DNA from 3 places in the Leuconostoc fallax genome. Region 3 is predicted to be linked to each of the others. Evidence: riboswitches for the same ligand, from Rfam matches in the RefSeq annotation. Region 3 holds a riboswitch; each other region holds the start of a gene.
What was found. A riboswitch is a leader RNA that binds a small molecule or an ion and turns the genes downstream of it on or off. The one in region 3 is predicted to bind thiamine pyrophosphate.

Region 1: linked by a shared signal. The riboswitch ahead of C5L23_RS06005 (ECF transporter S component) and the one ahead of thiW (energy coupling factor transporter S component ThiW) in region 3 are both predicted to bind thiamine pyrophosphate.
Region 2: linked by a shared signal. The riboswitch ahead of C5L23_RS04385 (ECF transporter S component) and the one ahead of thiW (energy coupling factor transporter S component ThiW) in region 3 are both predicted to bind thiamine pyrophosphate.

Annotation. Positions count from the first base shown of each region.
Region 1 covers NZ_PUFI01000014.1:355,607-366,749, forward strand. The annotation lists gene thiM (hydroxyethylthiazole kinase) at 1-43, opposite strand, end outside; gene thiE (thiamine phosphate synthase) at 40-687, opposite strand; gene thiD (bifunctional hydroxymethylpyrimidine kinase/phosphomethylpyrimidine kinase) at 677-1,489, opposite strand; gene tenA (thiaminase II) at 1,486-2,196, opposite strand; TPP riboswitch at 2,278-2,378, opposite strand; TPP riboswitch at 2,517-2,604, shown strand; gene C5L23_RS06005 (ECF transporter S component) at 2,720-3,301, shown strand; gene C5L23_RS06010 (ATP-binding cassette domain-containing protein) at 3,343-4,743, shown strand; gene C5L23_RS06015 (energy-coupling factor transporter transmembrane component T family protein) at 4,740-5,408, shown strand; gene C5L23_RS06020 (glycosyltransferase family protein) at 5,613-6,752, shown strand; gene C5L23_RS06025 (TspO/MBR family protein) at 6,790-7,269, shown strand; gene apf (aggregation-promoting factor) at 7,319-8,074, opposite strand; gene C5L23_RS06035 (methylated-DNA--[protein]-cysteine S-methyltransferase) at 8,366-8,866, shown strand; gene dnaG (DNA primase) at 9,039-10,886, shown strand; gene rpoD (RNA polymerase sigma factor RpoD) at 10,922-11,143, shown strand, end outside.
Region 2 covers NZ_PUFI01000014.1:9,040-20,182, forward strand. The annotation lists gene pepF (oligoendopeptidase F) at 1-672, shown strand, start outside; gene C5L23_RS04360 (cytidine deaminase) at 709-1,104, shown strand; gene C5L23_RS04365 (nucleoside 2-deoxyribosyltransferase) at 1,170-1,610, shown strand; gene C5L23_RS04370 (phosphoglycerate dehydrogenase) at 1,610-2,542, shown strand; gene C5L23_RS04375 (energy-coupling factor transporter transmembrane component T family protein) at 2,627-3,298, opposite strand; gene C5L23_RS04380 (ATP-binding cassette domain-containing protein) at 3,282-4,703, opposite strand; gene C5L23_RS04385 (ECF transporter S component) at 4,710-5,273, opposite strand; TPP riboswitch at 5,383-5,473, opposite strand; gene C5L23_RS04390 (winged helix-turn-helix transcriptional regulator) at 5,629-5,997, shown strand; T-box leader at 6,010-6,211, shown strand; gene pheS (phenylalanine--tRNA ligase subunit alpha) at 6,283-7,332, shown strand; gene pheT (phenylalanine--tRNA ligase subunit beta) at 7,334-9,802, shown strand; gene C5L23_RS04405 (PD-(D/E)XK nuclease family protein) at 9,944-11,143, shown strand, end outside.
Region 3 covers NZ_PUFI01000005.1:20,572-31,714, reverse strand. The annotation lists gene C5L23_RS00730 (alpha/beta hydrolase) at 1-787, opposite strand, end outside; gene C5L23_RS00725 (hypothetical protein) at 1,713-1,937, opposite strand; gene C5L23_RS00720 (peptide cleavage/export ABC transporter) at 2,171-4,318, shown strand; gene C5L23_RS00715 (bacteriocin secretion accessory protein) at 4,336-5,685, shown strand; gene C5L23_RS00710 (hypothetical protein) at 5,763-6,017, opposite strand; gene C5L23_RS00705 (hypothetical protein) at 6,050-6,349, opposite strand; gene thiW (energy coupling factor transporter S component ThiW) at 6,630-7,154, opposite strand; TPP riboswitch at 7,432-7,529, opposite strand; gene C5L23_RS00695 (MFS transporter) at 7,598-8,953, opposite strand; gene C5L23_RS00690 (helix-turn-helix transcriptional regulator) at 9,169-9,975, shown strand; gene C5L23_RS00685 (DUF2000 domain-containing protein) at 9,938-10,345, opposite strand; gene metG (methionine--tRNA ligase) at 10,616-11,143, opposite strand, start outside.

The DNA.
Region 1 (11,143 bases), on a different contig from region 3:
TGATAGGATTAGTGGTTCTGATTTTTTCGATGGTCAGTGTCATAATAATGATTTTCCTTTTAACTGATATATGGTTGCTGCAACATTGCTACTATTCATGATTGCTGAAATGACTGCAACGCCATCAACTGGTGCCTGTCTTACTGATTGAACATTATGTTCATTAATACCGCCAATTGCTACCGTTGGTAAATCTGTTGCTTGGGATAGTTGGTGGAGATTTTGTGTTCCGATTGCTGGTGCTGCATCGCGTTTACTTTGGGTGGAAAAAATAGGACCGATACCTAGGTAGGCAATACCAGACACCTTTTGAGCATCATGTAATTCATCTTTTGTGTTGATGGATAAACCAACAAACATGTTATGCGCATCTTGCAAAACTTGTGAAATATCAGTATCGTTTTGCCCGACATGAAGACCATCTGCGTTTAATTGATTGGCGAGTTCAATATCGTCATCAACAATAAAAGGAACATGGTATTTCTGAGTGATATCATGTGCTAAGCGTCCGATTTCAAGTTTTCTTGTACCAGATAAAGCGCTAGGACCTTTTTCACGGTACTGAAATGCTGTAATGCCGTGACGGCAAGCTGCTTCTAATTGGGATAAAAAAGAATCAATATTACCATGAACGTTTTGTGTTCCAGCAACTAAATACATATCTAAAATAGCCTTATTAAATTTCATTTGGGGTACCTGCCATTTTCCAATGATTTAATGGTCCGTGTCCATGGCCAACAATAATATCTTGTTGAATGATTGTTTCGATAAAAGACTTCCCAAAACGAATTGCTGATGGGATGGTATCGCCTTTAGCCAGCGCGCTAGCAATGGCTGAAGATAAAGTGTCGCCTGTACCATGTGTTCGAATTGTGTCAACCTTTGGACTTGCCATCCAAAAGTCAGTCCCGTCTGATAGTAGTACATAGTCAGAAATAATATCACTGTCTTGATGGCCACCTTTGATGATGACGTTTTTAGCCCCCATACTAGCAATTTTTTTAGCTGCAGTACGTGTATCTTCATGATTTTTGATTGTCATATTAGTAATGGCTTCTGCTTCAGGAAGATTAGGTGTCACAATAGTCGCTAAGGGAATGAGATCATGAATGACAGAATCTATAGCATCTTTAGATAATAAACGTGTACCGCCCTTGGCAACCATGACAGGATCAACAATTAGTGGTTGTATATGATATTTTTTAATATTTTGCACAACACAGGCAACGTGTTCAGCATCAGCTAGCATACCGGTTTTGGCCGCTTTAATATCAAAATCCTCATAGATAGAGGCGAACTGCGCATCCACCATATCGGTGGGGAGTGCAAAGGCTTTTTGCACGTCCAGCGTGTTTTGAGCGGTAACCGCAACAACCACATTAGTACTAAATACATGGCAAGCTTGCATTGTTTTAATATCAGCTTGAATACCAGCACCACCACCCGAATCGGTGCCGGCAATCGTTAGCGCTTGAGGATATTGTTTCATGATTGTTGTGCCTCGGGTTGACTAATGATTGATTTAAAATGCCAATCTTGTTGATAGAAAGCCTGTTCCCAGAATTGCCACTCTAGTTCACAACTCTTTAGGAAAAATTGTTTTGCCTGAGTTCTTTGCTCAGATGTTGCTTCTGAAGCGAGGCGGTCGATCCAGCTAAAGACCCGTTTTGATAAGGATTCATCAGCGTCATTTTCCGTACCGGCATAAAAATCAATCCAACTTTTAAATGGATTATCATCAGTGTTAGCGTTTTGAGCAACTTGTTGACGGGCGATTTCACCGTAAGTCCAAGGGCAAGGCAGAAAGGCAGCCAGAATATTCATGAGAGAACCCGTGTCAGCTGCTCGATACATATGTGATTCATATAAATAGGCTTTGGGTGCTGGGGTAGCGTGTTGTAAATCTTCGTACTGAACACCTGCCACATCGCAAAAGACATGATGGGGATGTATTTCACTATTCAAAATAAAATCAATTGAATTGGCAAAAAAGGTCATTTCATTACGATCGGTTAGTTTTGTAATAGCATTAGCATAAATTTTAATGAATTCACTTAAGTACTGATAATCTTGCTGTACATAAAAAATAAGTGCCGCTTTGTCGACGTGCCCATTTGTAATACCTTGTACAAATGGATGTTTGTGAATTTCCGCCATAATAGGCGCTGCTGCTAGTTTTAGTTCATCTGAAAACATAAATCCTCCTAGCTGCCACTAGTAGAATACAAATAAAAAACCTTCTTTACCTAGGTGAAATCTAAGTAAAAAAAGGTATCTTTTATCAGAATACCACTTTCCTACGCTAGTATTGACTAGATCAGGTTCAAAGGGATTGACTTTACATCATCTCAGCCAAAATGGCACCCCTAGTGGACAGCATATTATTATTTTTAATGACGTTAGCATAGCATAACTTCATCATTTATTGCAAATACTTTTCTGAACGATTTTGAATGGAAGGATAAAAAAGTTCTTGATTTAGGAAAAAGGATAACTTATACTAACGTCGTAGTTAAATTATTTATCTGGGGTACCGTAAGGTTGAGATAATACCCATTGAACCTGTAGGTTAATACCTGCGAAGGAAGATAAGCTAGATTGGTTTTTAGTGCCGTCTGTTGCATTTTTCTTTTGCAATAGATGGCTTTTTACGTTGATTTAGTCATCGGGCAATTTATTGATACATAAGGACCTCTTTCTCTAGGAGGAGTAGGAGATTATGGAAAATTCAGAAGCAGTACAAACATCAAGGGCGTACAAATGGTCACTTAGAGAAGTCATTTTGATGGCTTTAATCGGGATTGGATTCGGTGTCATTTATTTTATTATGGATCCGATTTATGCAGCGCTAGATGCGGTGTTAGTCCCAATGGGACTACATCCCTATGCAATTGCTATTACAATCGGGCCATGGATGATGGCTGCGCCATTAGCGAGTTACTTACTTAAAAGAGTAGGTGCTGGCTTGATTGGTGAAATATTAGCAGCCACTGGTGAAGCTTTATTGGGTGGCTATTGGGGTGTTGCGACAATTATTTCAGGATTTATTCAAGGGATTGGTTCGGAACTTGGTTTTACATTAACGGGTTATAAAAGTTGGAAATTAGGATTGATTTTATCAACATTAACGGGAACTGCCGTAACCTTTTTTTGGTCATTGTTTCATGATGGCTACCTACAATTGAATATAGGTATGTTAATTGGTTTGTTTATTGTGCGTTGGATTTCAGTTGGCTTTTTTGCAGGCGTATTAGTTTACTGGATTGTTCGCTTATTAGAAAAGTCAAAATTGTTGAAGTGAACGTTGGTATTGAATGTGATTAAAGAAAGTTGACTGTAGGTATGAAATTAGAAACACATCAGCTAAGTATTCAATATGACAATCAAATTATTTTGAAGGACGTTGATTTTGAGCTGGAGAGTAAGCAATTTGCTTTGTTAGTTGGCCCTTCGGGATGTGGGAAATCGACTTTAATGATGGCACTTGCCGGTCTGTATCCAAAATACGGCGGGGTGTTAAGTAGTGCAGTGACATTAGATGGTCTTGCTGTTCACTCGATAAAAGCGAATCAACGCGCGCCACAAATCGCTATATTATTTCAACATCCTGAACAGCAGTTTGCGATGGACAATGTTAGAGATGAAATGATTTTTGCACTCGAAAATTTGTCGTTAGCTGCAGAAGAAATAGATAAACGAATTGATCAAGCGCTTCAATCGGTTGGTATAGCGTCATTGCAGCACCGCCAGTTGTCACAGTTATCGGGTGGTGAATTACAAAAAGTTGCACTTGCTGAAACATTAGCATTAGGTGCTGAAATAATTTTATTAGATGAACCATTTGCGGCAGTTGACCCGATACATCGTCGAGAATTACAGTTGGTACTCAAAAAATTAGTCGACGAAGGACACGGCATTTTAGTATCCGATCATGATAAAAGTAATTATGATACGCTCATCACGCATTTATATCATATGGAAAATCAGCAACTAGAACGAGTTGCTGATGCTGCATGGGGTGATTTTTTTAAGTCAACGCAGCAACAGAATCGTGTAGATAATGCACCATTTAATCAAAATATTTTTCAAATGCAACATATGGGTTTAAGTAATGGCAATCAAAGGATACTCGAAAATACGGATTTAGTATGGCCAAAGGGTAAAATAACATTGATTACTGGACCAAATGGTATTGGTAAATCAAGTTTATTACGGGCAATGGCTAAATTACAGGCATATTCTGGTGATTTAACCTATCAAGACGTTCCACTGCATCGTATCAAATTAAAACATCATGCAAGACGAGTTGGAATGGTGTTTCAAAATGCGAGCCAACAGTTTCTAAATATTACTGTTGCCGAGGAAATCGAACAAGCACAACAACATAGCCATCGTAGTGATTACTGGACAGCTGAAGTGATAGCCGATGCAGTCGAAAAATTAAATTTAATTGGATTATCTCATCATTCAGTCTATGAGTTATCAGGTGGTCAGCAAAAAAAATTACAAATCTTAATTATGATGATTATTGCACCAGAAACTTTATTAATGGATGAGCCATTAGCAGGTCTAGATGAGCATTCTATTCATGTATTAATGTCATTATTACAATACACAACTGCATTATTACATCAGAGCATTATCATGATTTCACATCAAACGCATAATCTGTTACCTTATATTGATTATCACGTGCATTTTGATAAAAATGGTTTGCACTATTGTCAGCAGGTAGCCTCATGAATGAATCACAGAAGTTGTTATTAGTTCTGCTCATCTCCGTTGAAATTGCTTTTACACATTCCGTCGTCGTGAATATGGCGCTAATTGTGATCAGTATTATGATTTTGATTCTGGTAAAATGTCCAATTAAGACATTAGTTCGTTTGACCATGATGTCGATTTTACCAGCCTTGGGATCATTTACATCTTTCTATTTTTTCGGTAGAGGTGATAGCGCTGATCGTTTACATTTTGCTTTAGTCATGACAACGCGTGTGTGGGCTTATATTTTTATGGGTGCAGCCTTTATGGAAACGATGGTGCTATATAAACTATTGAGAGCGTTGGAACAAAATGCTAAAATGTCAGCTACCTTTGTTTATGGTATTCTTGGAGCTTTTAATTTCATTCCTAAAGTTATTACGGCTGTTAAAACAACGCGAGCAGTAGCATTAATGCGAGGACAAGTGCTCAGTTTTTGGTCACCAATTTTGTACTTTAAGGCGATTAGCCAAGCTTTAGTATGGTCTAATAATCTAGCTATGGCTATGACATCACATGGTTTTGAAGAAGGAGAATCAAGGAGCTATTATCAATTATTACCGACAAAAATAGCGGGCTGGCTAATTATTTTATTTATTATGATAGCGCTACAAATTTGTCTGTTTGTGATTAAGTTGTGGTAATTAAGTCTCTTTAAATGAGATTAAAATATGATAATACTCATAAAAAGACTAATGAATATCCTTGAATAATTAGGATTTATTAGTCTTTTTTATATGGTTTAAGTGGCTGAAATCGTCTCTTTTGTTATTTGACTTAAATAGAGTTAAGATAAAAACAAGGAAACTTATAAATGATATAGGATGATTGTAGTGAAGGGAGAACAAATGTCTGATAAAAAAAAGGTAGTCGATGTGCCGCAAGGTGATATTCATGTTTATGATGATATTATGCCTTATTTTAATTCAGATCCAGTGATTCAAAATACAAAAAAGCAGTATCAATCGGTGACGTTTGTCACGACGGGTATTATTGCTTTTGACGGTGGACAGACAACGATGTTGCATCTTGGAACAGCGTTGAGTAAGCAAGGTTACCAAGTCTATTATTTAAGTTATGTTGAACAGCCTGTTGAAGAAATGGAAGAGAACGCAGCGTTTAATTGCCCTGGATATCAAGGGACTTGTTTAGGTATTAATGATTTAGAACGACATCAATCTGATATTTGGATTGCAACATTATGGGAATCCGCTTATGTGATTAAAAATTTCAAAGGGTATAAAATGTATTTTGTTCAAGATTATGAACCTTACTTTTATGCCTATGGTGATCGTTATCAATTAGCCAAAAAAACGTATGAACTTGGCTTACATATGGTGAGTTTAGGTCCATGGTGTGCTGATTTGATCGAAAAAAATTGTGTGGTTAATAGTCCACTTGAAAGCATTAATTTCCCTGTTGATAGCTCAACATATCCTTTCCAAGAACGCGATTTTAGTCAATATTTAGATAAGAAAAAAATTAAGTTGGCAGTTTACACAAAGTGGGTGAGCCCAAGACGAGCGCCCATTTACATTCAAATGGTATTGAATAATAGCCAACGACTGCTAAAAAAGAAAGGAATTGAATTAGAAATTTCTTATTTTGGGTCAGACAGTCAATACCAATTCATTAATGGTCGTAATTTAGGGAAGTTGAATCATTCACAGTTATTGCAACTTTACCGAGACAACGATTTTGGTATTGCACCATCTATGACAAACTTCTCATTAGTAACATTTGAGATGATGAGTGCTGGATTGCCTGTTATTGACTTTGCTGAAGGTTCCGGACCATGGTTTATGTCTAAAGACACTTATATATCAACGCACTTGGATGAATATCAACTTTCTGTAGCTATCGAAAAGGCTATAGCGTCACCAAGTCGTCGTTTGCAAAAAATGACACAGGATGCTAGAAACTATTTGCAACGTATCACATGGCAAAAAACAATTGATGATTTTATCGCTGTATTGGCTAATCTGTGAGATTGTCATTGGTTCATTGAGAAAGTAGACAGTCATTATGAAAAATAACAAGGTACTTGCAACTGTACAGTTTATTATTATTGTATTAGTTGTAGAAGGTATTGGTTGGTTATCTGGATTGTTAGCAGGTGACATTGCAACTAAGTATAATCATTTAACCCAACCGGTGTTATCACCACCTTCATATGTTTTTGGTATTGTTTGGCCATTACTTTACTTTATGATGGCTACAGCTTTCTTTATTGCATTGCGACAAAAAAATAAGCGTTATCAAAATCGCTTTATTGGCTTGTTTGTTGTTCAATTAGCTGTTAATTTTATTTGGAGTATTATTTTCTTTGGCGGAAATGCTTTTTGGTGGGGACTACTGGTAATTATAGGTTTAGATGTGCTGGTTATGTTCACTCTGAAATATGCCTATCGTATTCACCGCTACGCTGGATACTTACTAGTGCCATATATGTTATGGTTGCTATTTGCAACGTACTTGACGATTGGTACTGCTATACTCAATTAAAAAAGGTCGGACATTAAGTCCGACCTTTTTATACTTGGATTATATAATATTAATACCAACCATTAGCTAACCAGAAGCTCTTGGCATTTGACCATGAACCATAACGATCACTAACGTAGCTGTCCGCAACCTTTTCTTGGTTGGCTGCAGAATAATCACCATTTAAGTATGATGAACTCAATTGGTATTTACCAATATATTGGCCATTACGGGCGCTATAAGAATTTGTTGATTCCTTATTAGCAATCCACGCTTTGGCTGAAGCATCGCTACCTGAAACAGAACTTGAGCTTGATGCTGTTTCTTCTGTAGACGTAGCTTGTTTGGTTGAAGCAGTTTGTTGAGTTGATGCGGCTTGTTGAGTTGAAGCAGTTTGTTGAGTTGATGCGGCTTGTTGAGTTGAAGCAGTTTGTTGAGTTGAAGCAGTTTGTTGAGTTGGTGCAGTTTGTTGAGTTGAAGCAGCTTGTTGAGTTGAAGCAGCTTGTTGAGTTGAAGCAGCTTGCTTAACAGCAGGTGCTTGTGTTTGTGTTGTCGTTGTATTACCTGAAAGGCTAGGGATTACCAATGTTTTACCAACAAAGATTGAGTTGACATTGGTAATGTTATTTGCCTTAGCGATAGCAGATACACCAGCTGAAGCTTGTGCATCACCGTAAGTTGCGACGGCAATCTTGTTTAATGTGTCGCCAGATTTAATTGTATAGTTTGAGTCAGCAGATGCTGCGCTACCGCCTGCAATAAGTAATCCTGCAGCTGCGGCTGTTCCTAGAATAGCTTTAGTAAAGTTAGTAGCGATAGTAGTCAATTTGTTTCCTCCGTTTGTGTATATCAATAACAATGTTACGAATACTATTCTGAACCTTAGCGATTACAGTGATATTACTTCACTTTTTTTAAACAAGGACAAAAATGGATTAATGTTAAGCGCGTGATATATTCTTAAATTGATTACTATTTTTAAGTCAGTGAGATGACAATTTGTAATATTATACATACTACTAACATATAATTAGTAGATTGATTGATTATATAATAGAAGAAAATACAATTTTATCTTAATTTTATCTATATTAGTTGGAAAAACCGAGGTGAGAATATGGTAATACTTTATTATGATCAATATACTATCAATGATATGACTTATTACTTGGCCGTCGATGGTCAGTTGAGTTTGAGCTTTGTGGGTTCTCCAAATCATGGCCTGTCAGAAATACATCAGTATATTCCTGATGCACATTTAATAGAAGATAACATGCGGACGGTGGGTGCTGCACAATATTTACAAGCATACTTTAATGGTGAAGAATCACCAATTAGTCAACACATTACTTTTCATAGTGGTACTGACCTACAAAGAGCAGTTTGGCAAACGCTATTAACAATTAAGCGGGGACAAACATGGAGCTACAGCCAATTGGCTCAAAAAGTCGGCTATCCCAGCGCTGTCCGAGCAGTGGCAACAGCTGTTGCAAAAAATCCAGTATTATTCGTTGTGCCGTGCCATCGCATTATTCGTCAAAATGGGGATATTGGACAATATAGAGCAGGAAAAGATCTTAAACGGCAATTATTAATGATGGAAAAAGCGATTGTTTAGTTAACATAATATCGGTACTTGAGTATTATAAACGATGTAAAAGCTTGATATCATAACATTTATAGCGTTAACCGAGACTTGACAAAAAGCGGTTAAACAGCTAAAATTATATTTGTTAGTATTTAGTCGCAGACTGCTCGTTTGCGACTTTTGTTATTGAAAGGTGGTCTTTGTGGCAGGTAAAATTCCGCAATCTTTTGTTGACGAAGTTCGCCAAAAAGTTAATATTATAGATGTTATTGGTCAATATACTGAATTAGTTAAACGTGGCAAGCAGTATAATGGTTCTTGTCCATTTCATGATGATCATCATCCATCACTTTTTGTCGATGAAACGAAGCAAGTATATAATTGTTTTTCGTGTGGTCGTTCGGGTTCGGTTTTTTCATTTGTTATGGAAAAAGAGGGGTTGAGCTTTCCTGAAACTGTATTGTCGTTGGCTGAGTCTGTTGGTATGACTGTCAGCCAACAAATGGCCTCTAATGTAACCCATCAAACAGACGGCACGACGCAGCAAATTTATCAGTTATATGTTGATGCGCAAAAAATGTACCAACATATCTTGTTAAATACAACATCTGGTGAAAAGGCACTGGCTTATCTTCATAATAAGCGTCAATTATCTGATGATATTATTCAGACTTTTGGTATTGGCTTTGTACCGGAAGACAATGTTTTATTGCAATATGCTCAAGATAAGGGTATATCAAGCAATGTGTTAAGTCAGTCAGAGCTTTTTATTGAAAATAATTCTGATGGTAAGTTGCGAGACCGTTTTTCGGGTAGAATTGTATGGCCCATCAAAAACGATCGTGGACAGGTTGTTGGCTTTTCTGGTCGTTCTCTTAGACCTGATGATCAGATCAAGTATATGAACAGCCCTGAAAGCCCATTTTTTAATAAATCAAAACTGCTCTATAATTTTGATTTAGCAAAAGCAACCATTAGACAGACGAGTACGGTATTCATATTCGAAGGTTTTATGGATGTCATTGCAGCGCATATGGCAGATACATTGTCTGGTGTGGCAACAATGGGTACAGCATTGACCAAAGAACATATTCAACTGGTTAGTCGGTATGCAAAACAAGTCATGCTCGTCTATGATGGTGATGAACCGGGGCAACGCGCAGCCAAGCGTAGTATTCATTTAATTCGTCAATATGCACCAAAAATCAAAATGGGCATTGTCCTGTTACCTGATAATTTGGACCCGGATGAAATGAGAACTCAACGTGGTGTTGATAACTTAAAACGGGCGTTGCAACAGAGTGTTCAAACACCAGTAGAATTTCTAATCGAGAATGCGCGTTTCGGAAAAAATTTGAGTAATCAATCGCAATATCTGAGTTTTATCAACGACGCATTGACGATTATCGCAGAAGCAACACCCGTCGAACAAGATATTCAAATTAAACGATTAGCTAATGAATTTAATACGTCTCAAAGTGCATTACAAGCGCAATTAGCACAAATTGTAACGCAGACATCAGTAACACATCCCAAACGTTCTAATGGCACACAAAATGATGTTGAACAGGCCAAAAGTTCTTTTGAAACGGTTGATGTTAATCACAGTATTACAAGAGTTGAGCAGGCTGAACGGGCATTGATCATGGCCATGATCAAGTCACCATCAGTATTAGCTTATGTTAAACAGACAGAGGGTTTCGCTTTCATTCATTCCGATTATCAGTTATTAATGATGCTGGTTGACATTTATCATAACCAGCATCCAGCACAATTTGATTTAGCGCAATTTATGGATTTTATTCAAAAACCAGAGTTGAATCAAAAATTAATGGCTATGGAACGTGTATTCGGAGATCTTACCATTAATGATGAAGCGATTCATGATTATTTACACATTATTGTCGAAGAAGCACCATTAGATGAAAAAATTAATCGTATTCAAGAAAAGCTGAATATTGCTAAAGCGCAGCATGATCAGACACAAATGATTACATTAATGACAGAACTGATACAGCTTAAACGTCAAAAGCAACAATATAGTTTATAATTGAGTTATATGAGCATTGCATTACAGGAGAATATATGGCTACTATTACAGCATCAAGTAAAATCTCAGATATTAAAGCATATTTAGATCAACATCATGTTTCCTACAATAGCCGCGCCAAAAAAGCTGAGTTGTTGGCCTTAGCTCAAGGTAAAACACCAGAAGAAGCAGCGGCTGCAGGTAAAGCATCAACACATAAAAGAAGTACTAAATCTGGTCCTATTAAAAATCCAGAATATGACAAAGCATTGAAGGCT
Region 2 (11,143 bases), on a different contig from region 3:
CTTAATTGGCAAAATAATTTGAATAATGTATACACCTTAGCTCACGAAATGGGGCACAGTGTGCATTCGTATTTTACAAGAACAAATCAAGGTTACCACTATGGTGATTATCCAATATTTTTAGCAGAGATTGCATCGACAACCAACGAATCATTGCTGACAGACTATCTACTATCTACTAATGATGATCCTAATTTTAGAGCTTATGTACTCAATCAATACTTAGACGGATTCAAGGGAACAGTATTTAGACAAACACAATTTGCTGAATTTGAAGATTGGTTGCATCAAACTGCTGCGGCAGGTCAAGCATTGACAGCCGAAACACTTAGCGACTTTTATATGGCGCTGAACCAAAAATATTATGGTGCAGATTTATTTCCAGATGAAGAAATTGCCTATGAGTGGTCAAGAATACCGCATTTTTATTATGATTATTATGTTTATCAATATGCTACTGGAGAAGCAGCAGCTACAACATTAGCTGAGGGTATTTTGGAAAGTGATCAAGCTGAAGCGTATAAACAATTCTTAAAATCAGGAAGTTCGAAGTATCCTTTAGACGTTATGAAAGTCGCCGGTGTAGATATGAGTCAGAAAGATTATCTCAATCAAGCGTTTAATATTTTTGAACAAAGATTAAATGAATTAGAGCGATTATTGCTACAATAATGACAGGATGATTTAGAAGCCTGAGGAGGATTTTTTATGTTGGAACCACCACACGATTTATTGGAAAAAGCTAGGCAAACATTAAAGCATGCATATGTTCCTTATTCACATTTTCCAGTGGGAGCAGCGCTAAAATCTTCAAGTGGCACAATCTATACAGGTGTAAATATTGAAAATATATCTTTTGGTTTAACCAATTGTGCAGAACGTACAGCAATTTTTACAGCAATAGCTTCAGGGGAACGGGAGTTTGATGCATTGGTCATCATTGGTGAAACGAACGAACCCATCGCTCCTTGTGGTGCTTGTCGTCAAGTTATGGTGGAATTTTTTAAGCCTGATATGCCAATCTGGTTAACTAATACGGCAGGCAAAACTGTTCAAACAGATATTTCTCAATTGATGCCTGGTGCTTTTGATAGTCTGACATAATACTAAAATTGTTTGATAGTCATGTTAGGCTTAACATTTTTTAATAGATATTAGGGGTAGAAAGTATGGCACAAATTTATTTAGCGGCACCTTTCTTTAGTGATGAGCAAATTGATCGCGTTAAACGTGTGGAAGCAGCCTTGGATGCTAATCCTACAGTGACAGATTATTACTCACCACGACTTCATCAAGAAACAGAACATGAGCAGTTCACATCAAAGTGGGCAGCCGAAGTCTTTAAGCGAGATACACAAAATGTGACGAATGCAGATATACTACTATCTATCATTGATTATCGTGATAACGATGCAGACTCCGGTACTGCATTTGAACAGGGGATGGCCTGGGTACAACAAAAGCCGATTATTGTATTGAACGAGTTACAATTCCCAGTTAATCTCATGCTTTCAGAATCGCTCACAGCATATTTTACTGATGCTAAGCATCTTGTGACTTATGATTTTCATACAACACCTACTCATGCATTTACAGGAGAATTATTCTAATGAAAAAAATTCTAGTATTTAATGGTATTTCTCAAAAAGTAATTGATTATCTTGAAGGCGCTCATTTTGAAGTTGTTATCAATAGTCAAGACACTGATGAAGACTTTACACAATATGGTAAAGATCTTTATGGCATTATTGTGATGATGCACAAAATAGATGAAAAAATCATTCAAAAATTACCTAATTTAAAAATTATTGCGCGTTTTGGTGTTGGCTATGACAATGTTAATTTGGATGATGCAACAAAATATGGTGTGACGGTAACTAATGCACCGGGCGCTAATGCTGTGTCAGTAGCTGAAACGGCAGTAATGCATATGCTAATGGCAGGTAGATTATTCTATCAATATCATCAAAAGATGATCGGACAAGCAGATAATGATTTTCTAGCACAATATCGTGGACAAGAAATTACAAGTAAAACTGTTGGCATTATTGGCTTTGGAAATATTGGGCAAACAATTGCCCAATTGTTGTCAGGATTTAATGTGAATATTTTAGCGTATGCTAGACGTGATCGTGATGTGCCTAATGGGCGTATGGCATCATTAGATGAAATTTATCAACAGGCTGATTTTATTGTGTTGGCATTGCCAGCAACTGCTAATACTGTTGGTATGGTTAATCAAGATGCTTTTGATCAAATGAAATCAAACACTGTGTTAGTTAATATTGCCCGTGGATCTGTTATTGATGAACCTGCATTAATTGAGGCGCTAAAGGCTCATAAAATAGCCGGTGCGGGTCTAGATGTTACGGTACAAGAACCATTACCAGCTGATAGCGAATTATTGCAATTGCCTAATGTTTTTGTCACACCACATATTGCAGCCAATTCAAAAGAAGCACATGAAAATGTTGGTCTTTACGCAGCTGAAGAAATTGTTCGTCTTTTAACTGGGAAAGAAGTCCGATCACAAGTAAACTAAAAACGTTTAAGTTAAACTTAAACGTTTTTTATTTTGCATTGATGCATGTCATTCAATTTTTAGCATATATTAAATAGTGGCCGCTTACCAAGGCTTAATTATAAAAGCTACAATACCAAAAGTTAAAATACAAAGTATAGCGAGGCCCCATTGCCACTTAGGTAAATCATCATGATAGGTTGTCGAACGTGAAAATCCTTCAGAAAACCCATGAGAGGTCATTGCCTCTGCGAGATCACCTGACCATTGCAGTGCTGCTAATACGGATTTGAAATATAATTGTGGTTGCCAGAGATGATAAGTAACACCACGTAATTGGGCAGCATATCGGATTGTTTTGACTTGACGCCTGACGCGTGGTGATAGATTAAAAGCAGCCAGTAAGCCATAAGCAAATGTTGCTGATAGATGTAAATGTTGTGAAAGGCTTAATAATAGTTGTTTAACATTGACGGTTAAGGTAACAGCAGCTCCTAAACATAAATAAGCATATAGACGGGTACTATATATCCAAGCATTGTGCCAAACATCAGCAACACCAAAGGCGACAAATGACCACCAAGTACCAAGTGATAGAGGGAAAGCTACTAACAACATGGTTGCTAACATTTTAAATGATACCCGACAGTAGATTAAATAACCTAGACCAATCCAAGTAATAATGATATTGAGAATAACACTTTTAGCAAATGTTAATTGGAGACCAACACCAATCATGATAATAACTAGAATACTTGCATTAAGTTGTTTGGACATCTTGCTGTCCCCCTAATAATGTTAATTTCGTGTCACTCAAATGGATTTCATAGTCTATGAACGGTGTTACACCAAGCCGTTGATGTGAAATCATTAATACACTCAATTCTAAATCAGCCATGGTTTTTTTGATGAGTTGTAATACAACAGTTAAGGAAGTCATATCTAGGCCTGCCAAAGGTTCATCAAATAATAAAACAGGTTGCGCCATAATTAACATAACGAGAACCTGTAATTTCTTTTGTTGACCACCAGACAGCTGATAACTTACTTGTTGCGTGACATGCGCTAAATTCAATGCCTCAATTGCAGTTTGAATACGTTCATCGTTCCAATAATGGGGTGCTAAACTGTGTCGCTGAGAGATTTTGATTTCATCAGATACAGTAAGGGCGACAAATTGATCGGTACTCTTTTGAAATACCAAGCCCAATTGCTTTGCCCATTTCTTAATTTTAATTTTTTTAGTGGGTTGGTGGTCAAAATAAATGTGACCGTCATATTTTATTTGGTGTGCTAAAGCGTTAAATAAAGTTGATTTACCAACCCCATTATCGCCTGATAGTAAACCTAAACGGTTCAGTGGCAAAGCAAAATCATTTGCCTGCAACAATTGATGTTGACCGACAGATAGCGCTAATTGTTGCCAGCTCAAACGATAAGTATCGTTGAAATGATGATGAATTGATGATGCTGTCTCAACTTGCAGTAAATGATGTTTATCAATTTCAGCAATATTTTTGGTTGCAATATCCAATTCAAACAAGTGATCGACAATGTCATGATAACCTGTCCAATCATGATCAGATATAAAAATTGTTTTACCCTCATTTTTTTGCAATTCATGCAGGTCTTTTAGGATGGCTAATCGAGATGTAGCATCAACGTTAGCAAAGGGCTCATCTAACAAAATAATGTCACTATCCAAAGCAAGAACAGTAGCTAATGCTACGCGTTGTTGTTCACCACCGGAAAGTGTGATTAAATCACGCTCGAGTAATGGCTCTAAGCGTAAAGTAGCAATGACTTGATTCACACGTGGTGTAATTTCATTTACTGGCATCTGGATATTTTCAAGAGCAAAAATTAACTGCTCCTTAACTGTACGCATCGCAAACTGACGGCTAGGGTTTTGGAAAAGTAATGCCACACGTTTAGCGCGTTCAAAGGGTGCTAAGGTACTAATATCATGGTTATTTAATAATATTGTGCCGCCGGTAACATAGCCACCATATTTAGGATACAGACCAGCCATACTTTTTAGTAATGTTGATTTACCGCTACCAGAGGGACCAATGAGGAGATTGAAGGTACTGGGTTTTGGAGATAGCGTGATATCATTTAAAATATTCGGTTGATTGGATTCATAAGCAAAGCTTAGATGATTAACAGCTAATGTTGTCATAATGATTTAGTGCTTTAATAGATTCGTTTTGGCAACAAGCTGACTGATCCAATACACAAGAATTCCAGCAAAGAAACCAATCGAAATGAAACGAATAATGAATAATGTCACAATCATGCCAAAATGATAAGCACTGTAACCACTTTGAAACCAATCCCAGCCAAATGTCACAATTGTTGCCATAATACTAGATAGCAGCAATCCAAGTTTTGACCAATTCTTATAACCAGTCATCGCAAATCCAAGTTCGTTACCAATACCTTGTACAAAACCAGCAATCAAATTAGCAGCACCCCAACTTGAAAATAGCATCATTTCAACAGCCGCAGCTAAAATTTCAGCAATAACAGTGGCACCGATTCTTTTTAACAAGACACCAGCTAATGGACCGGCCATTAACCAAACACCAATAGTTAAATCATTAGCATATGGTTTTAATGGTGTTGCGGCTATTGCGTAGTAGGCAAAGCTCCAAAGTTGATAAATCACACCAAAGAATATTGCGATAATCGCTAGAAAAATAACGTCTCGTAAGCTCCAAGTGTGCTTACTTTCTGATACAGTTTGCATAAAACAAACCTCCATTTATAATATTGGAGAATCAAAGAGCCTTTGTCTCTTGATATATAAAATACCCGACACACATGTTAGTGTACCGGGTATTGTCTACTTATCTTACGAGTAAACAAACTAAGCTTCCTACGCTAACATAAAATAGATCAGGTTCAATGGGTATTTTCTCAGCCATAACGGCACCCCAGCTTGTTTGATTCAACGATTTAAGTGTATCAAGCGCTGTTAAAATTTGCAATACTTAGCTATATTTTATATAATACAGAAATTTGTGCGAATGGAAACGTTTACTTGTCGTATCATATTTAGTGTATGTTATGATATAAACAAATTCATGAGGGAAAAGGATACAATGGCGAAGTTAGCGAAACACACAGAAAATTTATTGTGTCGTAATTTTTTATGTACCTTTGAAATATTGGGGCGTAAATGGAACGGTATGATTATTGAGGCATTGCTTGTCAGCGGGCCAAGAAGATTTTTGGAGATTTCTAGAGCAATTCCAGGTTGTTCAGACCGTGTATTAGTAGAGAGACTAAAAGCACTAGAAGCAGACAACCTGGTCAATCGTGTTACATATGATGATTCAAATCTTATTGAGTATAAACTGACAGAACGTGGGGAAGCAATGCGGCCAATCATGAAAGCAATACATGAATGGTCAGATGATTGGAATCATGTTACGGATGATTGCCATGGTGACGAAGAAATTAAAAAATGATATACTAGTTATTAAGAGACAAAGATTGGCCTAGTAAGTATGATATTAGTTTCAGAGAGTGATGATATGGTGAAAAGTCACACTAATGATTACTGAATTTCAGCCAGGAGTCATTTGGTTAACACCAGACGTTTATTCGCGTTAAGAATGTGAAAGAAATCGATCATTTATCGGTTAAAAGTTGGGTGGTACCACGATAGATAACGTCCCATGTTTTCATCATTGGAAACATGGGACGTTTTTTGTCGGTATTCATTTTAGAATGTTAGAAAGATGAGATAAGCAATGAACCTAATAGAGGAATTACAGCAATTAGAAAAAATTGCCATTGAAAATATTAATGCTAGTGGTAATGACATAGAAAAGCTAAGAATTTCTTTTCTTGGTAAAAAAGGTCAACTCACAACATTGCTCAAAGGGATGAAGGATGTTAGCCCTGAACAGAAGCCAAAGGTTGGTGAAGTTGGTAATCATGTGCGACAGGTTATTACGCAGTTATTAGCCGAAAAAAAAGCACAGCAAGAGGCTATTACACTAAATCAGCAATTAGCAACTGAAAAATTAGATGTCACATTACCTGGTAGTACACGTCGCGTCGGGCAACCGCATGTTTTGCAACAGATTATTGATGAAATCGAAGATCATTTTATTGGCCTTGGTTTTAAAGTCGTTGATGATACCGTAGATGCACCCGAAATTGAGACGGATCATTATAATTTTGAGCGTTTGAATTTGCCAAAAGATCATCCAGCACGTGATATGCAAGATACATTTTATATTACACCGGAAATATTAATGCGCACGCAAACATCCCCCGTTGAATCTCGTGTTTTAGAAAAGCATGATTTTAGCCAAGGACCGCTCAAAATGATTAGCCCGGGTAAGGTTTATCGTCGTGATACAGATGATGCGACGCATTCACATCAATTCCATCAAATTGAAGGATTGGTTGTCGGTGAAAATATCACAATGGCTGATTTAAAGGGAACACTCTTGTCAATTGCTCAAGAACTGTTTGGTGAAAAGCATCAAATTCGTTTACGCCCATCATATTTCCCTTTTACTGAGCCGAGTGTTGAAGTTGATGTGTCATGGAATGAAGTAACACCTGACACGCGACCAGAGGATATTGAATGGATTGAAGTACTAGGTGCTGGTATGACACATCCAAACGTTTTGAAGATGGATGGTGTGGATAGTACTAAGTATTCAGCCTTTGCCTTTGGATTGGGACCGGATCGTTTTGCTATGTTGAAATACGGTGTAGATGATATTCGACAATTCTACTTAAACGATGTACGCTTCATTTCACAATTCAATCGAAAGGGTAATTAACATGAAAATCAATTTAGAGTGGCTTAATGAGTATTTAGATCAGCCATTAGCCGTAACAGAAAGTGATATTAGCGATTTAGTAGAAGAAATCGAACGTACGAGTGTTGAAGTTGACGACTATAAAACCTTAGCGGACAAGCAAGATGGCTTGATTGTGGCTGAAGTGATGTCAATTGCAACCCATCCTGATTCAGACCACATGGTGATTACGCAACTTGATATTGGACAATCACAACAGGTTCAAGTTGTGACTGGTGCACCTAATGTAGCAGTTGGACAGTTTGTTATTTTGGCCCAAGTTGGGGCACATATTATCAATCATGAAAGTGGTGAATTAATCGAATTATCTCAGGTAAAGCTACGTGGCATTGAGTCCAACGGTATGCTAGTTGCTTTACAAGAAATCGGTTTTGACGCCAAAATTGCACCAAAGGATTTTGAAGCCGGTATTTTTGTATTTAACCCAGAAGATATAAAAGATGTCTCGACAGGTGATGACGCATTGGCAGTTTTGGGTATGCATGATATTGTTGTGGATACAGATTTAACGCCTAATCGTGCAGATATGTTATCGATGATTGGGACAGCCTATGAATTTGGTGCTATGCGCCATGTTACAGTGACTGAACCAGACTTCGATTTAATAGAGTATGAGACGTTAGCCGCGGACCAAATTAATGTTGTGATAGATGAGCCATCATTAGTATCGAAGTATGCCGTGCGTGTGATGAATAATGTGACAGTACAAGATAGTCCACTGTGGCTACAAAAACGCTTGTGGAATGCTGGTATGCGACCAATTAATAACATTGTCGATATTACGAACTACATGATGTTGATGTATGGACAGCCAATTCACGCTTTTGATTTGGATAAGCTGACTGGGCAAACGCTCCATGTCCGCCGTGCAGGTGAAGATGAAATATTAACAACCCTTGATGGTAACGAACGTCACTTGCGTTCAGGAGAAGATATTGTCATTGCTGATGATCAGCGCGCTTTGATGCTTGCTGGTGTGATGGGTGGTATGTCATCTGAAGTTGATGCCAATACTAAAAATATTGTAATAGAATCAGCTGTATTTAATTCAACATTGGTTCGTGCGACAGCACGCCGTCATAATCTTCATTCAGAGGCATCATCAAGATTTGAACGCGGTGTGAATTCAGATAATACTTTCAATACATTGGACCATGCAGCAGCATTAGTTGATCAGTTAGCCCAAGGTCAAGTTGCTAAAGGACGTGTTGTGGCAGTGGATAAGCAGCCACCAATTATTAAAATTCAATTGACATCACAACGGGTGAATCAATTGCTGGGAACACAGTTAACATTAGCTGATATTGCAACGATATTTGATCGCCTAGCATTTACTTATGAAAATAATGGAACGGCGTTGATCGTTACTGTGCCAGCTCGTCGCCCAGATATCAGTATAGAAGCTGATCTTATTGAAGAAGTTGCACGTTTATTTGGCTATGACAATCTACCAGTTACTTTACCAGTAGGACCAACAACACTAGGGAAATTGTCTCACCGTCAGCGTAAAATGCGTGCGACACGTCAAATTTTTGAAAGTCTTGGATTGAATCAAGCGATTTCTTATGTGTTAACGACCGCTGAGAAAGCTCAAAAGTTTACTTTGGCGCAAAAGCGTCCAACTGTGTCACTATCTTACCCAATGAGCAGCGATCGTACAACGGCGCGTCAAAATATTCTATCCGGCCTTTTGGATGATGTGGCTTACAATGTCGCTCATTCCGTTCATGATATTGCGTTATATGAGCAGGGGCGTGTTTTCTTTGCTAAAAATGAAAACGAATTGCCTCAGGAAGTTGAACATGTGGCTGGTGTTCTAGTTGGGGAATTAGCGGAGAGTCATTGGCAAAAGGAAAAAGCTGAAAGAACAGTTGATTTCTACGATATTAAGGGGATTGTCGCCCAATATCTTGATGAAATTGGTATCTCGGAAAAGAGTATTCGTTATGTTGCAACAGACCAATATCCAGATATGCATCCTGGACAGACTGCAGATATTTATGCTGGCGATATTCATTTGGGATTTGTGGGACAGATTCATCCAAGTACATTAAAAGCACAAAAGTTACCTCGTGTATTTGGCTTTGAATTGAACTTAGAGCATGTATTTTCAAATATTGATGAAGATATTTTATATCAGAAAATATCGCGTTTCCCACAAGTATCACGAGATATTGCTTTATTGGTAGATGATAACATTTCAAATGCGACAATTGAGTCGGTTATTTGGGATACAGCTTACAGTAAATTAGTGGATGTTACCTTGTTTGATCTTTATACGGGAGAAAATTTGTCAAAAGGTAAGCGCTCATTAGCTTATACCTTAACTTATCAAGACGATGACGAAACTTTGGTTGAAACAGATGTTAATACTGATTTTGAAAAAGTGAAGCAAGCGCTAGTATCCGGATTAGGTGCTGAAATTCGTTAATTTATAATTTATTTAGATCTCTATACATGATGTATAGAGATTTTTAATATTGTCTTAAAATTGACCAATGATTTTTAAGAACGTATCATGTGCCAATGTATCTTTTCTTTTATAATAAACATAACGATATTTAGGAGGCGAATGATGCTTACAATTCTAATGGGGAATGGCCGTCAAGATTTACGCGGCGAGCTATTACAAGATATTCAACAACGCCTGAAGGAAAATCCTAAGCTAACGATATATTACATTGTGCCAAATCATATTAAATTTGATAGTGAAGTTAATGTTTTAGAACGATTTGCACAATTAAACCATTATGATAATCAAGAAGTTTATGCACAAAGTCAACTACAAGTCTATTCGTTAACACGATTAGCATGGGCTTTAGGTAAAAATTTGCCGGAGAAGCAAGCAACAACAGTGCAATCTTCTGGCTTATTTATGATAGTTTCGTCAATACTGCAAGAAAAAGCGCAACAATTGCCAATATTTGCTAGAATGCAGTCTAAAAGTGGCTTTGTGGATGCACTTGTTAAACAATTAATCGAATTAAGAGCTAGTCGCGTTACCCCAGAAGATATTCTTAATATTTTGGATCAACAAACGGCTGATTCAACGTTCGTTAAGCAAACATTACAACAGAAATTACTAGACTTGGCCGTTGTTGCCGATGCATTGGATGAAAAACTTGGGGCACAGTTCATCACACCACAGGAAACATTATCTTTTTTTGCTTCACAAATGCAAAATATCACATTGACAGATGTTGCTTTCTATTTTGAAGGCTTTAATGGGTTAACAGCAGCAGAATATCAAGTGGTGACAACATTAATTCAAAAATGGTCAGTGACAATTTCATTGTTAGGGGATGCCCAATATCTGGGACAACAAAAAGAGGGCGATGTTTTCTTTAAACCAATGCAGTTAGCACAAGAACTGACATATTATGCTAAACGAATAGGGCAAGCGACGCAACTTGTAACAGCCACTACAGCACGTCATCTCTCAAATACGAGCAATACGTTATTGCAGGCGTGGGAGTCAATTGGTGAATATCGGACATTCACTGCAAAAAATAATAATGTTGCCTTACAAATGTTCACTGCAGAAAATCCCATGGTTGAACTGCAGGAAGTTGCACGACGTATTCGTCAATCTTTGGCTACTTCTTCTCATTTGCATTTACGCGATATTGTCATATTAGCCCGTGACCTTAACGCTTATCAAGCGGATATTCCGGCGGTAATGTCTCAGTTTGACTTACCTTATTTCCTAGACTTAGATCAAGATATGATGACGCATCCATTGGTTGAACTGATTTTTAACCTCCTTTTACCA
Region 3 (11,143 bases):
TTTGACTATGCTGAACGTGCTCTCCTGTAACACTCATTTCAACATAACGTTGTTTTTTTGATACAAAAAAACGTAAAGCTTGTGAACTAAAGTTAGTCACGACACCATCACTTTGATCACCTATATCACCAAAGATGTTCATGATGGCTAATTGCGGGTTTAAGTTGTGGCGATTTTTGTAAAAATACTTAAAATTATCATCTTGATACAATGGTAATTGTGTCTTTTTATTAATCCGATTATGTTGGAATTCTTTTTTCATATTTGGATAATTAATTCCCATATTAAACGGTGCTGCAATTGTTACTAACTTATCTACTTTAGGATAAGCTGTCGTTTGATATGTTTTGTCCATATTGTATCTCAAGCCGACGTTGGCCCCCATAGAATGACCAGATAATGATATCGTTTTAATACCCTGCATTTTTAATGTTTTCATAAAATGAGCAAGATATTTTGTTTCATCCTTTTCCGATGTTTGCTTATCTGTAAATTCAAGCTGAAAGATATTGCCTGCTCTAGAGATTTGCTGATGATTAATTTTAAATTTTCCATCTCGATTAATTCGTATCACTTTTCGATTACGAATACTCAGCCGGCTTTGTGTCGCATCTGCAAGTTTATTGCTAGCTCGTGCGCTACTACCATATCCATGTAGAAATACTATGGTCGCATTTTCCCTGTGAACTTTTTTAGCACCTACAGTGTTCAAGATAACTACCATACTTGTCACGATGATGAGTATGAATGCTACAGTTAAAATAACCCACTTTTTTGTAAATGTCATATTTTTCTCCACGTTAAATTCACATCTGATAGTTTATCACGTAACATGTTTATTTTTATTATAGATGATTTGAGTGGGGATCATATCAGATAATTTAATGATGAGAAATATTTAAACAAAATCGCGACTCATCATTTTAGTTTTTAACATATGAATGATATTGGCTAGTTCATGAAATATAGATAACTTATTAGCTATGAAATATCGAATACTTAATAAACGTTTCCATAAAATAAAAAACAGTGCATATTATAAATAATATGCACTGTTTTTTACTCTCAATTACGATGTATGTTAAGCATGCTTAACTTTCTGGATATAAGAAAGACTCCACCTATAACACCCATAAAAATTAAGTTATTTAATGTTGGATTTTTATTAACATTCATAGTTAATTTATTTGGTTGCTTGTCGCATAATACAGAAGCATACGATACTAGCAACGTCTCCATAAAGAAACAAATGTAAAATACTGCATTCATATCGGAATACGTAAATGTACTAAACTTGTGTTGATCACTTAGACTCATTAATACTATTAATACACATAAAACAGCTACTAAACCACTTGATAAAAATAATAATATTCGTGATAATTTTTTCATGAATGTTATCCTCTCATAATTAATTTTTCTAAATATTTTTATTACTTACTATGAAAGTCATCTGAAACAGACAAAATTGATAATGAACATACCAAAAATAATGATGTTAAAGGGATATTCCCATCACTAACCCATCCCACTAAAGTTGCAATGATATAAAATGTAAAGAAAATTGAATTTAATATTAAACTGAAATTGATTACTTTATCAAAAGTAATTATCATTTTTGGCTTTCCCTCTGGTATTTTATTTTTAATCATTGTGTATTAAATAAATGCAATATAAATGTTCCATGAAGATTTTATATACGTTCATACTCATCACAACCTATTCTTATTATCCCTACCTATGAAGACCAAATAAGCAATTAATATCATAATATAGTTTTGATCAAGTACATTAATAGCCTGAATCACACCTGCGTCCCCTAGGATTAACAGTAAGCTACAAATAACTATAGGAAAAATACCACCATTTACATTGGATAAAGCCTCATTACTCATAACCTGACCATATCTTAAAGTATCCCCATTATCCTTGTTCATAATTATAATTCTCTTTCTATATACCATTTCTCATCGCTGCGCAACGAATAAATTCAATATACATTAACTGATTATTATTTCATATACTCATGCATTGAACGGTCATTTTATAGCACTGAATGGTTAAAATCAACCATTCACCTCATAATAACGACCATTCATGTTTAACTTGTAAAAAAATAAAATCTTCATTATAAAATGGAAATTGGCATTATTTTACAGGAGAGTATTGTATGAAAAGATTCCACTACATATCACAGCTAGAAGAAAAAGATTGCGGTGTAGCGGCTTTAGCCATGATTTTAAAACACTATGGTTCTGATGTTTCATTGGCTAATATACGAGAACGTTGTCAAACATCATTATCAGGAACAACTGCGTTGGGTTTAGTCAAAGCGGCTGAATCATTTAATATGTCGGTCCGTCCGATTCAAGCTGATATCACTTTATTTGATATGAATGATTTGCCTTTACCATTTATTGCCCACGTTGAGAAGAAAGCCCAATATTTACATTATTATGTCGTTTACGGTGTTACCAAAGATAAAATTTTACTGGCAGATCCCGACCCATCGGTCGGTAAAACATCGATGACTCTACAAGAATTTTCGGAAGAATGGACAGGCGTCTCATTATTCATGTCGCCTTCACCAGCTTACAAACCTGTCAAAGAAAATAAAAGTAGCATCCAATCTTTTTTGCCGATTATCCGTCATCAAAAAGGGCTCATTATTAATATTATTGCAGCTTCTTTCTTAGTGACGCTTATTAGCATTGCTGGTTCTTATTACATGCAACTAGTTATCGATACTTATATCCCTGATGGCATGTTCAATACATTAACCATTATTTCCTTTGGCCTGATTGCAACGTACATATTACAACAATTATTAGCCTTCGCCCGATCTTACTTATTAACCGTTATGGGGCAGCGGCTCTCTATCGAAGTTATCTTATCCTATGTTCGTCATCTATTTGAACTGCCTGTTAACTTCTTTGCAACTCGTCGAACTGGCGAAATTGTCACCCGTTTCAATGATGCCAATGCCATTATTGATGCTATGGCTAATACTATCCTTTCCTTATTTTTAGATTTGGGCATCACAATTATTGTTGGTAGCATTCTAGCTATTCAAAATATACAGTTGTTTTTGCTTTCCTTAATTTCGTTTCCAATTTATTTCTTAATTGTTTATTGTTTCATGAAACCCTTTGAAAAATTAAATCAAGAGCAAATGGCCAGTAATGCAACCCTAAGTTCGTCAATCATTGAAGATATTAACGGTATTGAAACCATTAAGTCTCTAACAAGTGAGCAAGTAAGTTATCAAAAAATTGACCGTGAATTTGTTGATTATTTAAAAAAGTCATTTGCACATCAAAAAAGCGAAGCTATTCAAAGTGGTATTAAACAAGCAACTCAGCTCATTATTAATGTGCTTATTTTATGGTTTGGTGCCAAGCTAGTCATTGATAACCAAATTAGTATTGGTCAATTGGTAACATATAATGCATTATTAGGCTATTTCACTGAACCCTTTCAAAATATTATTAATCTACAAGCCAAATTACAAACAGCGACTGTCGCAAATCGCCGATTGAACGAAGTTTACTTGGTCGAATCCGAATTTCAAAGCATCGAGTCACAAGAAATTCAATCAAATAATTCGCATAATATCTCAATTGATAATATTAGCTATCAGTATGGCTATCAAAGCAATATATTGACACAGTTCTCTGTCAATATTCCATTTGGTGAAAAAATTGCTTTAGTTGGTACGAGTGGATCTGGTAAATCTACACTCGCTAAGCTCTTAGTCAATTTCATATCGCCGACAACCGGCACTATCAAAATTGGCGACCAAAATATCCAGCAAATTAAACGTCAAAATTTGAGACAGCACGTCATTTATTTACCACAAAATCCATATATATTTACTGGTAGTATTCTAGATAATTTGATATTAGGTGCGCCTGAAGGCACGACACAAGAAGCTATTTTACATGCAGTTGAGCTTGCTGATATAAAAACTGATATCGAAAATATGCCTCAAAATTATCAAACTGAAATATCAGAGGATGGTGGTATGTCTGGTGGCCAAAAACAACGTATTGCCTTAGCTCGAGCACTATTAAGTGATGCGCCGATTCTTATTTTAGATGAATCAACTAGTAATCTAGATGTTGCGACTGAAAAAAAGATTATCGATAATTTGCTATCACTTAAAGACAAAACAATTATTTTTATTGCACACCGACTGACTATTGCCGAAAAAGCACACCGTGTGATTTTTCTTGAAAACGGCATGATTACTGAAGATGGTAATCACACGCACCTCATGCATAATAAAGCGCAATATTATCATCTTGTGAAGGGTTAACAGCGAAAGGTTTATCTATGTTCAACCAAAAGCTCTTAGAAAGTTCGGAATTTTATAACAAACGATATCAAAATTTCACAACACTCATTATTTTTCCAACACTCATGTTACTCACGATTTTAATTTTAATAGCTTGTTTCACTCACAAAGAAATCGTGGTTAAAAGCACTGGTGAAATAGCACCACATAAAATATTAAAAACTATACAATCAACAAGCAATAATCCTATTATTAAAAACGAATTACTCACCAAGAAAGATGTACGTGCTGGTGAGTTACTCGTACAATATCAAAATATCGAAACTGACACCAATTTAAAATTACAATCATCATCTCTCCAAGATTTACAAGAACACGCGCAAGCATTAACATGCTATCAAGATAGTATCAATCAAAATAAAAATTTATTTCTAAGTGACGATCATTATGGCTGTTCATCTGCCTACCAAAGTTATCTCGCCCAGTGCCGCAGTGTAACAGCTGATTTTCAGCAACAAGTGGAAAATCAAAATAACGCTACCCAGCAAAAAGGCATTGTATCAGACGCCTTAGCAAAGAAGAATATTGCTTTAAATCAATATCAAGCTTTACTCAACGCCATCATAAATAATACAACATTATCATCTAAAAACGATTACTACACTATTTTTTCTAATTATCAAAATCAGATACAGGGCTTATCCGCAGTCCAAATGGATAAAGTAAAAAAAGAAACAGTATCTAATATTAAGCAGCAAATTGAACAGTTAAATGATACTATCACTAATTACCGTACACAGTATGCTGGCATCACTTCTGAACACCAGAAATCAGATATACTAAAAGACAAAATAACCGAACTCAAATCTCAACAATTAGCATCAATTACAAAAGAACTCAAAGCTATTAATCAAGAAATTAAACAGCTGAGAATTCAGTACAATGCAACACAAATAAACAATAAAAATGCAATTGTCGCAAGTGAATCTGGTACCGTTAAGTTATTAGTTGATAAAACTAAGTTAGATAATATTCCTCAAGGTACCAATATTGCGCAAATATACCCTAATATTAGACAACACCCTGATCTTATCGTTAATTTTTATATTTCAACAAATGATATTTCAGCAATATCAGAGGGACAAACAATTCGTTATCATTTAACACAAAAAAATAGTAAGCCTTTAACAATCACTGGTAAAATAGCCAATATTACGGCTCATCCAGTCGCAACAAAGCAAGGTAACTTTTACCAAGTAAGCGCTAATTTAGATCTTAATGCCAAAGATTATCAAACAATCTATTATGGTCAAGTTGGTACTATTAGTGTCATTACAGGAAAACATACTTGGCTTTCTTATATCAAAAATATATTGTTGCATGCGTAGTCATTCTTATTCTCTTAGGCTGGTTAGCTATAAAAACTAAAAGACGTCACTCCTAAAGAAGTGACGTCTTTTACTACTTAAATAATAAATCTAATACCCGGTAATGTATCATAGGTTCCAACATGTAGATGATTCTCAATTCTGGCATTAGATTTTACTGTCATAATGATATTATCTAGCGCCATTGCTGCATTATCTTCAAAACCAGGCAACGATATTAATGATTTGGCTTTCTCAATATCTTCAATCACTGCTATAAATCGATAACCACTGGCATCAGTTACTTTAAATTGCTTCCCTACCAAGCGACTAAGATCAGTTTTATGATGCATTACTTCCCTCCTCCACATTTTTTATTACAAAATTAAAGTCGATTGGCTTTACCTGCTCTATTAATAATAATGCCATCAAAAGGCGGTAACTTATTGGGGTTCTTTTGTTTAATAAACCATGTTGAAACCTCGCGATTAATGGTGCGTTTAATATGATCTCTCATTTCATATTTACTAACATAATCCACATGGTCATCCATATTAAACTTTTTACAACCAATCCAGTTCACTACCGCTTCCGTATCAGTAACTGTAGCCGTAAAAATATCTTGTCCAAATACCTTATGTACCATTGCAAACTCGTAACCATCAACATTAAAAATTTTGTCCATGCAAACTCCTTTGTTTCTCTCAGTAAACTACATAATCTACACACAGAATACACCTTTTACAATCACAATACACGTGATAAGCCTTGAAAGAACGGGCTTTTGGGCTATTGCTTAACTTATTGCATAATTAGGATCATTCGAGAAAAATGGTCACAAAAAATAACGATCATAATGATCGTTATTTAAATTAATGACTAACACATAATATCTATTTTCAACCGGCACTATTTCACTTACATCTTCACTTACCTATCCGTAAAAAATAATTAAGATAGTGCTACTATTGATGGTTTAATAATTTTTGCCATCTCTTCAGTTGACCAGACTTTTTGAAAGTATACATCATGAGCCCACCTAATATTGAACCAACAACAACAGAAGGAATAAAGAACGGCATATAGTAATAAAAATGCTTTAAATCCAGACCATAAATATACTTCATAACAGGGTAAGATAACAGTGCGCCAATCACACCAACGCCCACTATTTCGCCAAGGACAGCACCCCATATTTTACCTGTTAAGCGATATAGCCATGCCGCTAAGGCCGGTGCTACTAAAATACTGACGACACTGGTTGCCGGACGAGCTTCAAAACTCATACGTGCCACTCCCGTTATTAAGCCAGACAACGTTGCGTACCATGGCCCTAATAATATTGCTGCAATAACATCAACAAAATGTTGAAATGGTGCCATGTTTGGAAAAATAATCATTGTCGATAGTGCATAACTCAACCCTGAAAGTAATGCGGCCACAACCATCTTTTTAATGCGTTGGGCCGATGTATTTATATTTTTGTGCATGATAATTTTACGTTCTTTGAACGTCCTTTCTCTCCTGCTCTCCTGCTCTCCTGAATTTGCTAACGATCCTTTTAGATCGTGTCGGTCGTGATAAACGTATCACCTCTCACCCCGCATGATAAAAATCGGGTTCCCTCGCAAAATATTTGAGATGACTCAAGTTAAGTGCTCCCTTACCTTAAGCTGAAAGCAGACGCTTTCTCATCTTTATGACATCGCCTCCTTAAAATAAAAAACGCCATTTAGCACACAAAAGTGACTAAACAGCGTATAGCATACGTATTATGAGTTACTTTCCTACGCTAGTATCACCTAGATCAGGTTCGAAGGGTCCACGATTGTGTCTCAGCTATAATAGCTCCCCTAGTAAATAAATATTCAATTATTGCATCTAGTATACCAAAATATACCGCATAATACTATTAACCATTGATTGCCACACATCATGAGGCTTGCTTGTTTAAAATGGACTCCATTTTTAGAATGCGGCGTTCCTTAAACACAAGATAGATTAATAAAAGAATAGCAATAAATGATGCAATATAAATTACGATAGATTCAGCACTCCAACCGAATTTATCAACTAAATTACCAATTAATGCCGTAGCCATAGTTTCTCCGAAAACATATTGGAAGAAGCCCATAAAACCAGTCGACAACCCAACCGCGTAATTTGGCACAGCTTCATTAACCATTAAACCAACAAGTGCAAGCGGTGCATAAATCAAGCTACCCAAAACAAACAACATAATAGTTATGACCAAATGATTACTACTTGTAAAGTAAGCAACCAAACAACCAGCCATACCAATACTACAAATTAAACATACTAATGACCGGCGACCTTTAATCAAGTCGGATAATGCCCCCATCAAAATAACACCAGGAACTGCTGATAACTCAAAGATACCAATAAACCACTTTGCCCATTCAACACTAAATCCTTTAGTAGGTAAATAACTAGGAATCCAACTCATAATGCCATAACGAACAATGTATATCATCATTGATGTCAGTGTCACTGCCCACACAACTTTATTGGTTAAAATATCTTGGACAAAAATTGTACCAAAAGATTTATCAGTCAGTGATGTAGCCGTTGGCTGTCCGTCTTCATCAACCTCTTCATAACCAGAGTACTCTGCAATATTCGGTAATCCAGCTGATTCAGGGCGATCCGTATTAATCAGTAACATAGCTGTTGCAATAATAGCTGAAAAAACTGAAGCTGTGACGAATACTGCTGTCAACGAACCCGAAAATAAGAACGTTGCTAATTGCACTGATGCCACACAGAAGAACGCCCCTGCATTATGAGCTGAAGCCCAAATTGAAAAGGCAGTACCTCGATGCTTTTTGGAAAACCACAAACTAATTTGTCGCTGACACGCCGGTGCCCCCATAGCTTGTGTTACTGCTATAAATAACATTAGAAATAAAATAACATAATAATTCTGTGTAAAACCTATCAGTAAGTTAAAGAAACAAGATAAGTATAAACCAAAAGCCAAGAACCGTTCAGTATTAGATTTATCCACTAAAGCGCCCATAAATAACTTAGCCACACCATAGCCGATACCAAACGTCGATAGTATAAATCCTACCTGACCTAAAGTAAAACCATATGCCTTCATTAGAGGGACCTGTTCCGTTGTAAATATCAGACGAATAATATAATATCCAATATAACTAAAACACGTCGCCACTAAAACACCTAGTTGACGTCTTTTGTACTCAGACTCTACCTTATGTCCTTCAATTTTAGGTGCTGACGGTAAAGGCTTTAAGAAATTCAACATGTCATGCCATCCTTTCAATATAATATGTCCCTGTTAGACATATTCTCTCTACGCTTTTAGCCTACCACTATATGTATGCGCTTACAACACCGAGATGATACACCTTTCCCGCTAAAATTGCAGTTGACCTTATCCCTATTTGTGAACTATACTGAAATTCCTTACGCTGATTAAGAAGCGATATTGGCATGATATGGATAAGACAGGGAGCATGTATGAGCATCACATATACCAAAGTGCATAATAGACACGATATGATTCATAAATTTTGTCAGTTTACCTTGCAAACACCACGATTTCAATTTCACGATACAATTTCAATTGGTTTTATTGAAAAGGGGCATTGTCTAGCCCATGTTGATAGTATCCGGCAACTTGGTCCAAATACACTCGTTGTTATCCCTGCACAATATGTCCATTGGTGTCAACCAATTGACCCGTTACATTGGCAATACCAAATGCTTTTTCTTGAGCCAAAATTAATGCAGTCTGCGACACATCCAATGGCAATTAAACTCACAACAATGCAAAGCCAGCAATTAAAAAACATATTGCATCGCTTAGCCTCAGGCTCACAAGCAACACAACATGCCGAATTGAATCAATTAACAACTTTTTTACAGCATCATACATTAAATAATGTCGTAGATCATACAATACCGCATCAAGTCGACCCACGCTTAACAGAAGCCAAAAGTTATATCAAAACTAACTATGCCTCACCACTAAGCATGCCATATCTTGCCCATACAGTTGGTATGACACAATTTCATTTTACTCGTCTCTTCAAAAAGTACTATCATATTTCGCCAAATAAATATTTGGTGAATTGTCGAATTAATCATGCACAAAAACAACTGCTAAACGCTAATTCACAATCAATGGCGGCTATAGCTACTCAAAATGGTTTTTACGATGAAAGTCATTTCAATAAATTATTTAAACAATATACAGGTATTACACCCAAACATTACCAAACACAACTTAACGTAAAAGTGGTAAATCACCAGCAAAATGATTAACCTTCTTTTTGTCACCATATAAACAAATACCTAAAAATTGAATATCTTGTGTTTGCACTTTCTGAATGCTTTCAGTGTATTCAACATAATTTTGGGCCGTTTGGGCACAATCTGTAAAAGCAATAACAGAAATATTGTCAGTATTCGATGCCTCTGAATGAATTCCTGCAATTTTTTCGGCATTACTTTTTAAGACTGGGATGGGAATATTTACAATGCCTGGAAAAAGGATGCCTTCTTGACTCACTATATCATCCCCATTAATTTCAGGATGCAGCTTACCTAAAGCGGCACCAAGAATAGCTCCCGTATTAGCAATAATCCCTAAAGGTAATTCAGGGTCTATAATCAAAACACATTTTGTTGACATCACATCAACTCCTTTAGCTTAGTATATTAACCATTAAACACTGATTTTAAACTTTTAAATTGTATAAAATTGCTATTATTTTAACAAAAAAGTAAACTAACCGACTTATCTTTTTATATCATCGTGCGCTAATATATCAATCTCACTCAGTAAGGCATTTAATCGATGATTACTGACTTGAACTATATCGCACATCCAACTCTTTAAATAAAAATGGTCAATAAAAAGCCAAAAACCATATATATGGTTTTTGGCTTTTTCAATTAACAATTATTCGATACCTGATCCTGCCTCAATACTATCTGGCAAAATGGTCACTGTTACTTTACCATTCTTTTCAGCAGAGAGAATCATACCTTCACTCATCTCACCTGCCATTTTGCGTGGTTTCATATTAGCAACGATAGCCACCGTTTTTCCGATCAGAGCTGTTGGCTCTGGATACCATTTACGAATACCTGAAAGGATTTGTCTTGGTTTACCAGAACCATCATCCAATGTAAACTTAAGAAGTTTTTCTGATTTTGCCACAATTTCACCAGCTGTGATTTTAGCTGCAAGAATTTGTACCTTGTCAAAATCATCATAAGCAATTGGTGCTTTTTCTACTACTGCTTCGGTTTGTGCTTTTTGTTTGGCTTCTTCTTTAGCTGCACGTCCCTTACCTTTAGTATCTTTAGAAACCAAACCTGCAATAAAGGTTACTTCCTCTTCAAAATTTTGACGTGGGAAGATTGGTTGTCCCTTCTTCACAACTTTTCCACCTGTTGGTAAGCCACCAAAAGATAGATTAGCAAT